DNA from 2 places in the Vibrio alfacsensis genome. Region 2 is predicted to be linked to the other one. Evidence: riboswitches for the same ligand, from Rfam matches in the RefSeq annotation. Region 2 holds a riboswitch; the other holds the start of a gene.
The links. A riboswitch is a leader RNA that binds a small molecule or an ion and turns the genes downstream of it on or off. The one in region 2 is predicted to bind thiamine pyrophosphate.
Positions count from the first base shown of each region.

Region 1: another riboswitch for thiamine pyrophosphate. It lies ahead of thiD (bifunctional hydroxymethylpyrimidine kinase/phosphomethylpyrimidine kinase); the one in region 2 lies ahead of thiC (phosphomethylpyrimidine synthase ThiC).

Region 1 is NZ_AP024166.1:75,341-81,272, forward strand. Features, by position in the region: gene tenA (thiaminase II) at 11-679, opposite strand; gene VA249_RS15035 (ABC transporter substrate-binding protein) at 734-1,684, opposite strand; partial or broken gene VA249_RS15040 (ABC transporter permease) at 1,732-2,466, opposite strand; gene VA249_RS15045 (ABC transporter ATP-binding protein) at 2,525-3,289, opposite strand; gene thiD (bifunctional hydroxymethylpyrimidine kinase/phosphomethylpyrimidine kinase) at 3,279-4,172, opposite strand; TPP riboswitch at 4,285-4,394, opposite strand; gene VA249_RS15055 (TldD/PmbA family protein) at 4,791-5,932, shown strand, end outside.
Region 2 is NZ_AP024165.1:3,102,823-3,108,754, forward strand. Features, by position in the region: gene VA249_RS14340 (HesA/MoeB/ThiF family protein) at 1-382, opposite strand, end outside; gene VA249_RS14345 (thiamine phosphate synthase) at 369-1,784, opposite strand; gene thiC (phosphomethylpyrimidine synthase ThiC) at 1,784-3,724, opposite strand; TPP riboswitch at 3,890-3,988, opposite strand; gene crcB (fluoride efflux transporter CrcB) at 4,041-4,424, opposite strand; tRNA gene VA249_RS14360 (tRNA-Asp) at 4,857-4,933, opposite strand; rRNA gene rrf (5S ribosomal RNA) at 4,999-5,115, opposite strand; rRNA gene VA249_RS14370 (23S ribosomal RNA) at 5,247-5,932, opposite strand, start outside.

The sequences.
Region 1 (5,932 bases), on a different replicon from region 2:
GACTCTCCAATTAATCTTGCTGAGCGTTCAGACCTTGTTGCCAGAATGCCACTTCCATACGCGTTGCAGTTTTGAATACCTGAATCAGGTTTTGACCGCGCTGGCTGTTGATATCGATTTTCGCCAATAACTGATTAAAGTGTTCTGCACCTTTTGCGACACCAGATTGGAACTCTTCACCACCGTAGAGGTTAATCCAACTTGCGTATGGGTTACCTTCGATTACCGTGTTTTCGTCTTCAATCAGCATCTTACCGATTACGGCATAACCGATAGAGCACGGTGCCAGTGCCGCGTATAGATCAACAAGATCGCCCGTCATGCCAGCATCCAATACGTAGCGGGTATAAGCTACTGTCCCGAAATCTTCTGGCTCGTTTTCTAAGTCAAATTCAGTTAATCCCCATTGCTCACAGTAAGTCACGTGGTGGGCGATTTCAGAATCGAGCAATGCATGTACGCTTGGGAGAGCGCGGCGCATATCATCCAAAGTACGCGCTTTGTAGATTGCTAATGCGTAAGCTCGAGCGTACTGTTTTAGGAACAGAAAATCCTGCTTTAGGTAATGCAGAAAACAAGGTTGAGCCAGAGTGCCTTGCGCCAATTGCTGCACGAAAGCATGCTCGGTGTATTCTTGCCAATCTTGGCGGCAAGCGTCGATCAAATCTTGGTATGTCATTATAGGTATCTCGTTATCAATAGACCTTAGGCTTTGAGCCTAAGGTCAGTAGGACTAGTCAAAGTTCGGTACGTAATCTTTTGCTTTTGGCAGTGTTTCGATGATGTTTTGTGAATACATGAATTCGGCATAATCATCGTAGCGTTTCAGATCTACTGCGGATGGACGAAGAGCGAAACGAGTTAGCGTGTCGTTCCAAGCGCGTTGGTTAAGTTCGTTGTTGAGGGTGTCTGGTGAATAAGCCACGAACTCTTTCCACGACGCTTTTGGATGGTTAACAATGTAAGTGGTTGCTTGCTCTAGTGCTTTGTTGAATGCCTTGATGGCTTCTTTGTCGTAGGTTTTTGCATTGGCTACGAAGACCAACTCGTCATACGCTGGCACGCCGTGCTCCTCTGGGAAGAAAGCTTTGGCTTTGTAACCCTCTAGCGCAAGTTGGTTGGTTTCGAAGTTACGTAGACCACCCCAAATCGCATCTACTTTGCCAGATGCGAGAGATGATGACAGCGCCCAACCTATATTGATGATTTGCACGTCAGAAAACTTCACGTTTTCTTGCGCAAGCATGGTGCCGATTGTCGCTTCTTCGTTACCTGCGATCGCAATACCGATCTTCTTACCTTTTAAGCCACCAAGGTTTTCGTTCTTACCGTTATCCAGCACCATCAGCGTGTTGAGTGGCGTAGCAATCAGAGTCGCAGAGCGGATTAATGGCAAGCCAGCCGCGACATCAATTGTCAGGCTTGGTTGGTAAGAAATCGCCATGTCGACTTTACCTGCCGCGACCAACTTAGGTGGTGTGCTTGGGTCTGCGGGCTCTTGAATGTTGACTTTCAAACCTTGCTCTTTGAAGTAACCACGCTCTTTGGCGATCACGATAGGACCATGGTTTGGGTTGACGAACCAATCCAGCATTAGCGTCATCTCTTTTTCGGCACCAAGTACGTTGGTTGATACCACTGAAGCGAGCAGAGCAGCAGCGCTCATAAGTTTGTTTTTATTCACGGGGTTCTTCCTTTTCTTTCCCTATTTACTTTGACTATTTTCTGTAATTACTTGTTTTCCCAAGGGATGGCTTTTTTCAATAATTTATCGGTGATGAAGTAGAGTGCGATTGACAACACGGCGAGGATAAACAGCGCCGCAAACATTTCATCAATGATCATGCGAGCGTTGGCTTGTAACATCAGATAGCCTAAACCCTCACTTGAACCAACCCATTCACCCACCACGGCACCAATTGGTGCAATAACCACGGCGACACGAATCCCGGATGCCAGTGTAGGTAGAGCGGCAGGCAACTGGATATGGCGCAGCAATTGCCATTTCGACGCTCCCATAGTTTTAGCAAGATCGAGATAACCGGTTGGTGTATTCCGAAGACCGTCATAACAACATGTCGTGACGGGGAAAAAGATGATGATCGCCGCCATCACCACTTTTGATGCGATGCCATAACCTAGCCAAAGCATGAGCACAGGCGCGATCGCAAATACCGGTATTGCTTGGCTGGCAATCAGAATGGGCAGGAGCCAACGTTTGAGCGGTTCGAACATCAGCATTTGTAATGCGAAGAACAAGCCCATTGATAATCCAAGCACCAGACCAAACAAGATCTCTTGAGCCGTAACCCAAGTATGTTTGAGCAATACGTCATAACGAGTCACTAATCTGTCCAGAACTTCAATTGGCGAGGGTAAGATGAAACTTGGCATGTCGAATACGACAACAGCCAGTTGCCACAAGCCCAAGATGACCGTCGTGCTGATTACCAAGCGAAGTGCCGGATGAGTCACTCGCTCCTTTTTATCTATTTTCGTTGAAATGGAGTTGTACTGAGTCATGTCACTCATAGTCTTTCTCCAATTGATCCAATATGGCTTGTTGTAATGCAGCACATTCACCGTCGAGCACTCTCGGTGGCTTTGAGTTTGGAACAACAAGGTGAAGAGCTTGCGCAGGCGTACCCTGCAATACATAGAGTTGGTGAGCTAGTCGCACCGCTTCTTGGGGATCATGAGTGATCAATACCACGGTCTTATCTTTTAGTAATTCGGCAGATAAGGTTTGCAGTTTATGACGAGTCACGGCATCGAGCGCCGAGAAAGGTTCATCCATGAGAACTAAGGGCTTGTCTTGCATGAGAGTTCGGGCGAGAGCGACACGCTGTCTCATGCCGCCAGACAGTTGATCGGGTTTGGTGTTTGCGTATTCTGTCAATCCAACTTGTTTTAATAAGGTCAGCGCACGTTGCTTGTTTTGTTCGGACCCATGAGGCCTTGTTGAATGAGAAAATCGTGAACTTAGGCAGACGTTGTCTAACACGTTCAACCATGGCAGTAACAGGTCTTGCTGCGCCATGTAGGCAATGCGATCGCGCAAGGCGATGCCATCCGTGGTGGTCAGCTCTCCATACCAATCAACCTTGTCATCCAGCAGACCCGCGAGATAGCGCAGGATCGTCGTTTTACCACAACCACTGCGACCAAGTAAGACTGTCCATTTGTTCGCAGGGATGTTCATGCTCAACCTTGCTAGCGTGGGGGTCAGGCTGTCTTTGTATTGTAGGCCAGCGTCCGAAAGTTGAAGGCCCAGAGTTCTAACGCGCATTATTGTTTTTGCCAAAGTTTGGACCAGCAAAGAAATGATGCACAGGGCCGTGACCTTGACCGACATCTAACTCATCGGCATGAGCAATAGCTTGGGTGATGTATTCTTTACCCAAATGTACGGCTCTATTTAGACTGTTCTCTTGGCCAAGGTAAGAGGCGATAGCGGATGAAAGCGTGCAGCCAGTACCGTGTGTGTTTTTGGTTGGGAATCGTTTCGCACTGATGAGTTCAGCACTGTCTTGCAGGATCAAGAGATCGTTACTGTTTTCATCTTTTTCTAAATGCCCGCCTTTTAACAGTACCGCTTTTGCACCGAGAGCGCGTAAGTCGGCAATCATGTCATTCATCTCAGACTCTGATTGAGGAACCGCCTTACCCGTAAGCGCTGCACCCTCTGGTAAATTTGGAGTAATGATGTCAGCGAGCGGAATCAGTGCTTCTTTCAATGTGCTGATGGCAGACTGTTCCAATAACAAATCGCCGCTGGTGGCGACCATTACAGGATCAATGACAAGGTGCTTGGGCTGATACTGCTTAATCTTGTTGGCAACAACTTTAATGATGCTCGAATCCGCCAGCATGCCAACTTTAACTGCGACAATGTTGAGGTCGGTAAAAACGGAATCGAGCTGGCTTTCAACATGCTCTAAAGGTATCGGGAAAATAGCGGAAACACCCTGCGTATTTTGCGAGGTAATAGCAGTAATCACCGAACAGGCAAAGCTTCCGGTTGCGGATATGGCTTTGATGTCTGCTTGAATGCCTGCGCCGCCGCCACTGTCCGACCCTGCGATCGTCAATACAATCGGGGTGGTTGACGATACTGTCGTTTGTGTTTTCGACTCTGCTGATGGTTGTTCTTGGTTTGATTGCTGCGCCATGGTCGCTCCTATTAAAAGACGTATAGGAACTGACTTTGGCTATCGCAAGGGAAGATCGGTGATCGGATCCGTTGAGGCTAGCTAAACTGATGGATGTTCAAGATCGGCTAGTGGCAAAGTAATGATAGTTCCCTACGTCAGTACTAACTGAATCAGGTTCAACGGGTCTCTATTTCGATCTCAGCCAACACAATTACTGCATTGGCTCCCCGACTATTTCGCTAGGATAATAGCAGTTCACGAATAGTAGATGTACGGATTTTTTCGTTTGAATCAAACAATCGATAAATTTTGAGAAGTCCAACTCTGTTTGATATCGGTATTGAGTATTTTTATCTCTGTTAATTAAAAATTGACTGGAAAGTTCTTGGAACAAATGATGTTTTGCATTGAAAGTGGTAGAGAAAGACTCCATTTATCATTGATAGTTCGACATAATACGTAACGAATCGTTGTTTGATTTAGCAAGGATTAGCATAAAACAAGGTTAAAAAAGTGTTAACATTTAACGCGTTGCCAATATGCTTTTGAGTCATCCAATTTAGGTTGTGACTGTTATAAACAGAGTCTAACTCAGAGGTGGGGAAGGCTAGGACGATCAACGAGCAAGGAGATTTCATGCTTAATTCTGTAACAGCGAAAGCGGTGATCGATCATGCCCTCTTTTTAGGGGCTGATTTCGCTGAGCTATTCGTTGAACACCATCAAACCAACACTGTCCAGATCGCATCTGGTGAGGTGGACAAGGTGAACTCGGGTATCGATTTTGGTATCGGTATTCGTCTCTTCTTCGGTCATAAAGTGCTTTACGGTTACACCAACAGCACCGATGAAGCCGAGCTTAAACGCGTAACCTCACTGCTTGCAGCAAAAGACAAGCGTGAGCAAATCGTGTCAGCAGGTTCTCTCAATCTGAACCGCTACCCAATTCAACATGGTTGTCGTATGCCACTTGGCAAAGACGCTAACCTAGATTCTAAAATTGCTTTCTTATTGCAAGTTGACCAAGCCGCACGCGCAGAGAGTGAACATATCAGCCAGTTCATTGGCAGCGTGCTTCAGCGCGAACAGCAAGTGTCTATCTTCAACTCAGAAGGTCTACACGTTGATGATACTCGCCACTACATCCGAGTTGCTGGTAACACTGTCGCGCAAAAAGGTAATGAGCAGTCTTCTGGTATGGAAGGTCCTGGCGCTCTTGCTGGTTGGGAGTTCAGTGAACAGCTGGATGCGAAAGAGCTAGGTCAAACTATCGCGCAGCAAGCGTTAGTAAAACTTGGTGCGGATGCGTGTCCATCGGGTGAAATGCCAGTGGTAATTGGTAACGGTTTTGGCGGTGTTATCTTCCATGAAGCGTGTGGTCACTTGCTAGAAACCACTTCGGTTGCGAAGAAAGCATCAGTCTTCCACGACAAGATGGGCGAAATGGTTGCTCACACCGCAGTGAATGCAGTCGATGATGGCACCATGACCAACGAATGGGGCTCGATTCACATTGATGATGAAGGCATGAAGACTCAGCGCACTCAATTGATCAAAGACGGTAAGCTAACCAGCTTCATGGTCGATAAAATGGGTGGCATGAAGACAGGTTATGAGCCTACGGGTTCTGGTCGTCGTCAAAACTACAAGTTCGCACCAACATCGCGCATGCGTAACACCTTTATCGAAGAGGGCGAGCATGCACTTGATGACATGCTGGCAGGCATCGAACGTGGTATCTATGCGAAGAAGATGGGCGGTGGCTCGGTTCAACCGGG
Region 2 (5,932 bases):
CGGTGCAGTCCAACACCACATCCGCCAGCATCACCTCAAGCTGCAGCTGTGCTTTGTCCAATCGCTTATTGAGAGCACGAATTTGAACCATAGAATTAAGGTCAGTCAGTTGCTTTGCAGTTGCTTCTGTTTTCGCAACTTGGAGGTCTTGTTCACGATAAATGATCTGGCGTTGTAGGTTACTGCTATCAACTTCATCATCATCAACCACAACCAATTTACCAACGCCCGCTGATGCCAAGTACAAACTCGCTGCGCTCCCCAATCCACCACAACCGATGATCAGAACATGCGATTTGCTCAAACGCTCTTGCCCAATTTCGGCAATTTCAGGCAGAGCGACTTGACGTTGATAGCGAAGAAACTGCTTATCCGTGAGCATGCTCGCCTCTCTTGTTATGCACCAATTCATTATTCTGTTCAGTAAACGTTAGCTGTCTTTCCTTCATCAGTTGTGCGAAAAACTCGATGACGGACTGAGGTGATTCTGCCAACGTAATAGCACGCACTACTGCTAAGCTAGAAACACCTGTTTGCCAAACTTCGTCTGCATTAGATTGGTCAATGCCACCAATCGCGACCGTCGGAAAGCCAAGCACATAGTCACTACCTGCTTTGTCTTTTGCAGGAAGGAAAGCCAACTCTGTGTTTCCGTAAGGAATGCTATCAATCAGCTTTTGATACAGTTCCAAGCGCACCAAACCTTGTGGTTTCGATGGCATCTGTTTTGTGGTGGTTGGGAAAATATGCCCTAGCGCGATGTAGCTAGGATGAATTTGTACGATGCGCAGTAGTTCATAATAACCATGCGTAGAAAGACCAAGACGAATGCCGGCTTTAGTTAACTGAGCCAAATTCGATTCTTCTATGTCTTCTTGTCCTAGGTGAATGCCATAAGCAGCATGCTTGATTGCCAACTGCCAATAGTCATTGATGAACACTTGTGCTTGATACTGACGACCTAGCTCAATTGCTCGAATGATCTGTTGTTCTAAATCGGCTTGTTGTGGGTTCTTGATTCGCAGTTGAATAGTGTTGATGCCTAGTGGCAGTAGACGCTCAATCCACGCAACATCATCAACGACTGGATAGAGCCCTAGACTTTGCTTAGTTAGAGTTGGAAAGCTAACGCTCTCGCATTGTGCAGACCAACCAACTTGAATACCTAGTCGGTTATCCTCCAGTACAGGCGTGGGGAAATCATAGAATTGGTCAGCCCACTGAGTAGATCTTCCCTCGTCAAGGTTGTCATTCAACAGTGTTTCACGTGAAACATTCGCTTGTTGAGTTAGCATTCCTCGAGCAAGTGTTAACGCATCTTCGATAGGAAAATCGAGTACTGTCAGCGTTACTGTCCAAGCAAGGTGATGTTCGGGATCGAACATTGCGTTGAATTTGGACTTAACGGAAAGCGCTCTCACTTCGTTGTTAATTGGGTGACGCCAGATATCAAGCTGAAGCACTTTCTCCTTTTCATCGGATACCTGCGTATCAGCAATGCCAATATAAATCGCTTTCGACGGTTGCTTAGCACACGCATCTACCGATAAAGCAGAGCGGTAATAGAGCACAAATGAACTCTCATGATCAGAGTCATAACCATCAATAAGATCTGCCGTTATGCGTGTGGTCTGTTGGTCGCGAACAAGCTGAATAGATTGAGTTGGGCTCACACCCAACTCAATGTCTTCGATGCTAAAACCCTGTTCTTTCGCCAACAGCAAACATTGCTGAACTAAACCTGTCAGTTCAATCAATGATGACGGAATAAGGATTTTGCTCATTAGTCACTTACCTCGGCATGTGCTGCTGGGTGGTATAGCTCAGAACCTGTATCTCTAAACTCTTGCGATTTCTGACGCATCCCCTCAAGAGGATCATCCAGCATTTTGATCGATATAGCTTGGTCCGCAGCAACTTGCTCAGTGTCTTTCGCGTACTCTCGTACCTCTTGCGAAATCTTCATGGAGCAGAACTTTGGTCCGCACATCGAGCAGAAGTGAGCAACTTTTCCAGACTCTTGAGGCAAGGTTTCATCATGGAAAGCGCGTGCGGTATCTGGGTCGAGTGACAAGTTAAACTGGTCTTCCCAACGGAACTCGAAGCGAGCTTTAGAAAGTGCGTTATCACGAACTTGAGCGCCAGGGTGTCCCTTAGCCAAATCCGCGGCGTGCGCAGCAAGCTTGTACGTGATCATGCCTACTTTCACGTCTTCTTTGTTTGGTAAACCAAGATGCTCTTTAGGAGTTACGTAGCAAAGCATCGCACAGCCATACCAACCAATCATGGCAGCGCCGATGCCTGAAGTAATATGGTCGTAACCAGGAGCGACGTCTGTCGTCAATGGACCAAGGGTGTAGAAAGGAGCTTCATGGCAGTGCTCTAGCTGCTCTTCCATGTTCTCTTTGATCATATGCATTGGAACATGACCAGGACCTTCGATAATCACCTGTACGTCGTATTCCCACGCTATCTTGGTCAATTCTCCAAGAGTACGAAGCTCTGCAAATTGCGCTTCGTCGTTAGCATCGGCAACCGAGCCAGGACGCAGACCATCACCGAGAGAAAGTGCCACATCATACTTAGCACAGATTTCACAGATCTCTCGGAAGTGAGTATATAAGAAGCTTTCTTGGTGATGCGCTAAACACCATTTCGCGATGATAGAACCACCACGAGAGACAATGCCAGTAACGCGTTTTGCAGTCATTGGCACATAACGAAGTAGTAAACCGGCATGGATAGTGAAGTAGTCAACGCCCTGCTCTGCTTGCTCGATCAGGGTATCACGCATCACTTCCCAGTTAAGGTTTTCAGCAACACCATTCACTTTCTCAAGCGCTTGATACATTGGTACGGTACCTATCGGAACCGGACTGTTACGTAGAATCCACTCGCGAGTTTCGTGAATATTACGTCCAGTAGAGAGATCCATAACGGTATCTCCACCCCAGCGCGTTGCCCATACTAACTTCTCTACTTCTTCTTCAATCGAAGAAGTGACCGATGAGTTACCAATGTTGGCGTTCACTTTGACCAAAAAGTTACGTCCAATGATCATTGGTTCGGATTCTGGGTGGTTGATATTAGAAGGGATAATAGCGCGACCTTCGGCGACTTCTTTACGCACAAACTCGGCGGTAATGTCTTTTGGAAGATTCGCTCCGAAGCTTTGACCCGGATGTTGTTGATTCAGCACTTCATCGCGGTATTGAGCACGCCCCATATTTTCACGTAGGGCGATGTATTCCATTTCTGGGGTGATTATACCTTGGCGAGCATAGTGCAATTGAGTCACGCACTGCCCATCTTTGGCACGTCGAATACGTGGTAAATTTCCGTAACGAAGATCGTCTAGCGTTTCATCTTCTAGGCGCTCTTTGGTGTATACCGAGCTTACTTCATCAAGTAGCTCAGTATCGGCACGCTCTTCAATCCACTCTTCTCTCAGCTTAGGTAAGCCATTGTAAATGTCTATGGTGTGATTTTGATCTGTGTATACACCCGAGGTATCGTAAACGCGTACTGGCTCATTAGGCTCGAAAATAGGCGCTTCTTTTGTGCCCCCAATAAGGCTATCAGCGAGTGATATTTCACGCATTGGCACACGAATATCAGGACGTGAACCCTCTACGTAGACTTTTCTTGAATTTGGGTACGGTTGTACCGAGAGTGTATCAATGAACTGTTTTGCTTCCAGTCTCGCTTGCTTGCGACTCGACATAGCATTTTTCCTTGCTTTGTTATGCTTAGATAAAAAGTATTGGGATAAAAATGCTTGGCGGATAGATGCGACAAGAGGAATCGAATTGAGGACAAGTTGAGCGGATGCTCTTCGTCTATAACAACATTCGACTATTTGATAGGTCGACCAGATAGAACTCTGGTGTAGATATCTTCTCTTGTTCCCTTCGCAGATTCTAATCTGATCAGGTTCAACGGATCCCGAATTAACGGTCTCAGCCTTATGGCACTCCGACAAGTGAAATCAGTATATAAAAACGGCTTGGTTAAACCAAGCCGAGTTGTTCAAAATTTGACTAACTACGCATCAATAACTGAAAGCCAATCCATGCAGCTGAGATGCTTAGTACAACATTCAATAAAACGTTCAGACCCATTTTGAAGAAAGCGCCTTGTTGCATCAAAAGAACATTATCCATCGAGAACGTGGAGAATGTTGTTAGTGCACCAAGAAAGCCTAATCCAATGATTTGGCGCCAAGGATCAGTTGCAAGTATCTCACTTTCAAACGCCGCAATCAGCAGCCCCATAATAAATGAACCAACCACGTTCACAGTGAGGGTACCGTACGGAAAGCCACGACCAAGTAGCATCACACAAAGTTCAGAAATTAAGTAACGAGAACATGCACCAAATGCGCCACCTAATGCAATAAACCCCAAAATGGATAGTTGTCCCATAGTTCCCCCAGAAAAGTTAATGGCGACATTGTAATCAAATCTGAGGCTATAGTGACGATGAAATCTTAGAATTTAGCAAACGCCCTCACTCGGAATTTGGGTATATTTTAAAAGTTACAGGTGTCACGTAGGGCAAATAAACACCGTTTCAACAAATGTGTTAACGAGAAAAGTGAACACAAGCTCATATGAGGCTAACAGAAGAGAAAATTTTAAGCTACTGATTTCTGTTAGCACTATGATTACTTATTTTTAGGAGTACTAGAGAAATATAGAATATACGACAAAACCCTAGCATTGCTACTAGGGCTTTGTCTGAATAAATGGCGGGGCGGCCGGGCTTGCGTTCAAGCGGGACTCGTTGGTCGAAGACCAAGTTTATGCATATACGAAAAAGCCCCAGCATTTCTGCTAGGGCTTCGTCTGAATAAATGGCGGAGCGGACGGGACTCGAACCCGCGACCCCCGGCGTGACAGGCCGGTATTCTAACCAACTGAACTACCGCTCCACACGGTGACGGAGATTTCTCTCTATCCGGTAATCGCCGTTCAACGCGTTTACCTTAAAATTAAAGCCTGGCGATGTCCTACTCTCACATGGGGAAACCCCACACTACCATCGGCGCTATTTCGTTTCACTTCTGAGTTCGGAATGGAAATCAGGTGGGTCCAAAATGCTATGGTCGCCAAGCAAATTCTGTCTTTTTACTTTCGCTTTTTCGAAAAAAGGGAAAACAAAAAGTTTGGAAAGCTGTTTTTGTGTTCTCTACACAATCAAGTCTTGTTCTTGCTTTGAGTCCATCAAAACCCTTTGGGTGTTGTATGGTTAAGCCTCACGGGCAATTAGTATCAGTTAGCTCAATGCCTCACAGCACTTACACACCTGACCTATCAACGTCGTAGTCTCCGACAACCCTTTAGGATACTTAAAGTATCAGGGAGAACTCATCTCAAGGCTCGCTTCCCGCTTAGATGCTTTCAGCGGTTATCGATTCCGAACTTAGCTACCGGGCAATGCGTCTGGCGACACAACCCGAACACCAGAGGTTCGTCCACTCCGGTCCTCTCGTACTAGGAGCAGCCCCTTTCAATTCTCCAACGCCCACGGCAGATAGGGACCGAACTGTCTCACGACGTTCTAAACCCAGCTCGCGTACCACTTTAAATGGCGAACAGCCATACCCTTGGGACCGACTTCAGCCCCAGGATGTGATGAGCCGACATCGAGGTGCCAAACACCGCCGTCGATATGAACTCTTGGGCGGTATCAGCCTGTTATCCCCGGAGTACCTTTTATCCGTTGAGCGATGGCCCTTCCATTCAGAACCACCGGATCACTATGACCTGCTTTCGCACCTGCTCGAATTGTCATTCTCGCAGTCAAGCGGGCTTATGCCATTGCACTAACCTCACGATGTCCAACCGTGATTAGCCCACCTTCGTGCTCCTCCGTTACTCTTTGGGAGGAGACCGCCCCAGTCAAACTACCCACCAGGCACTGTCCGCAA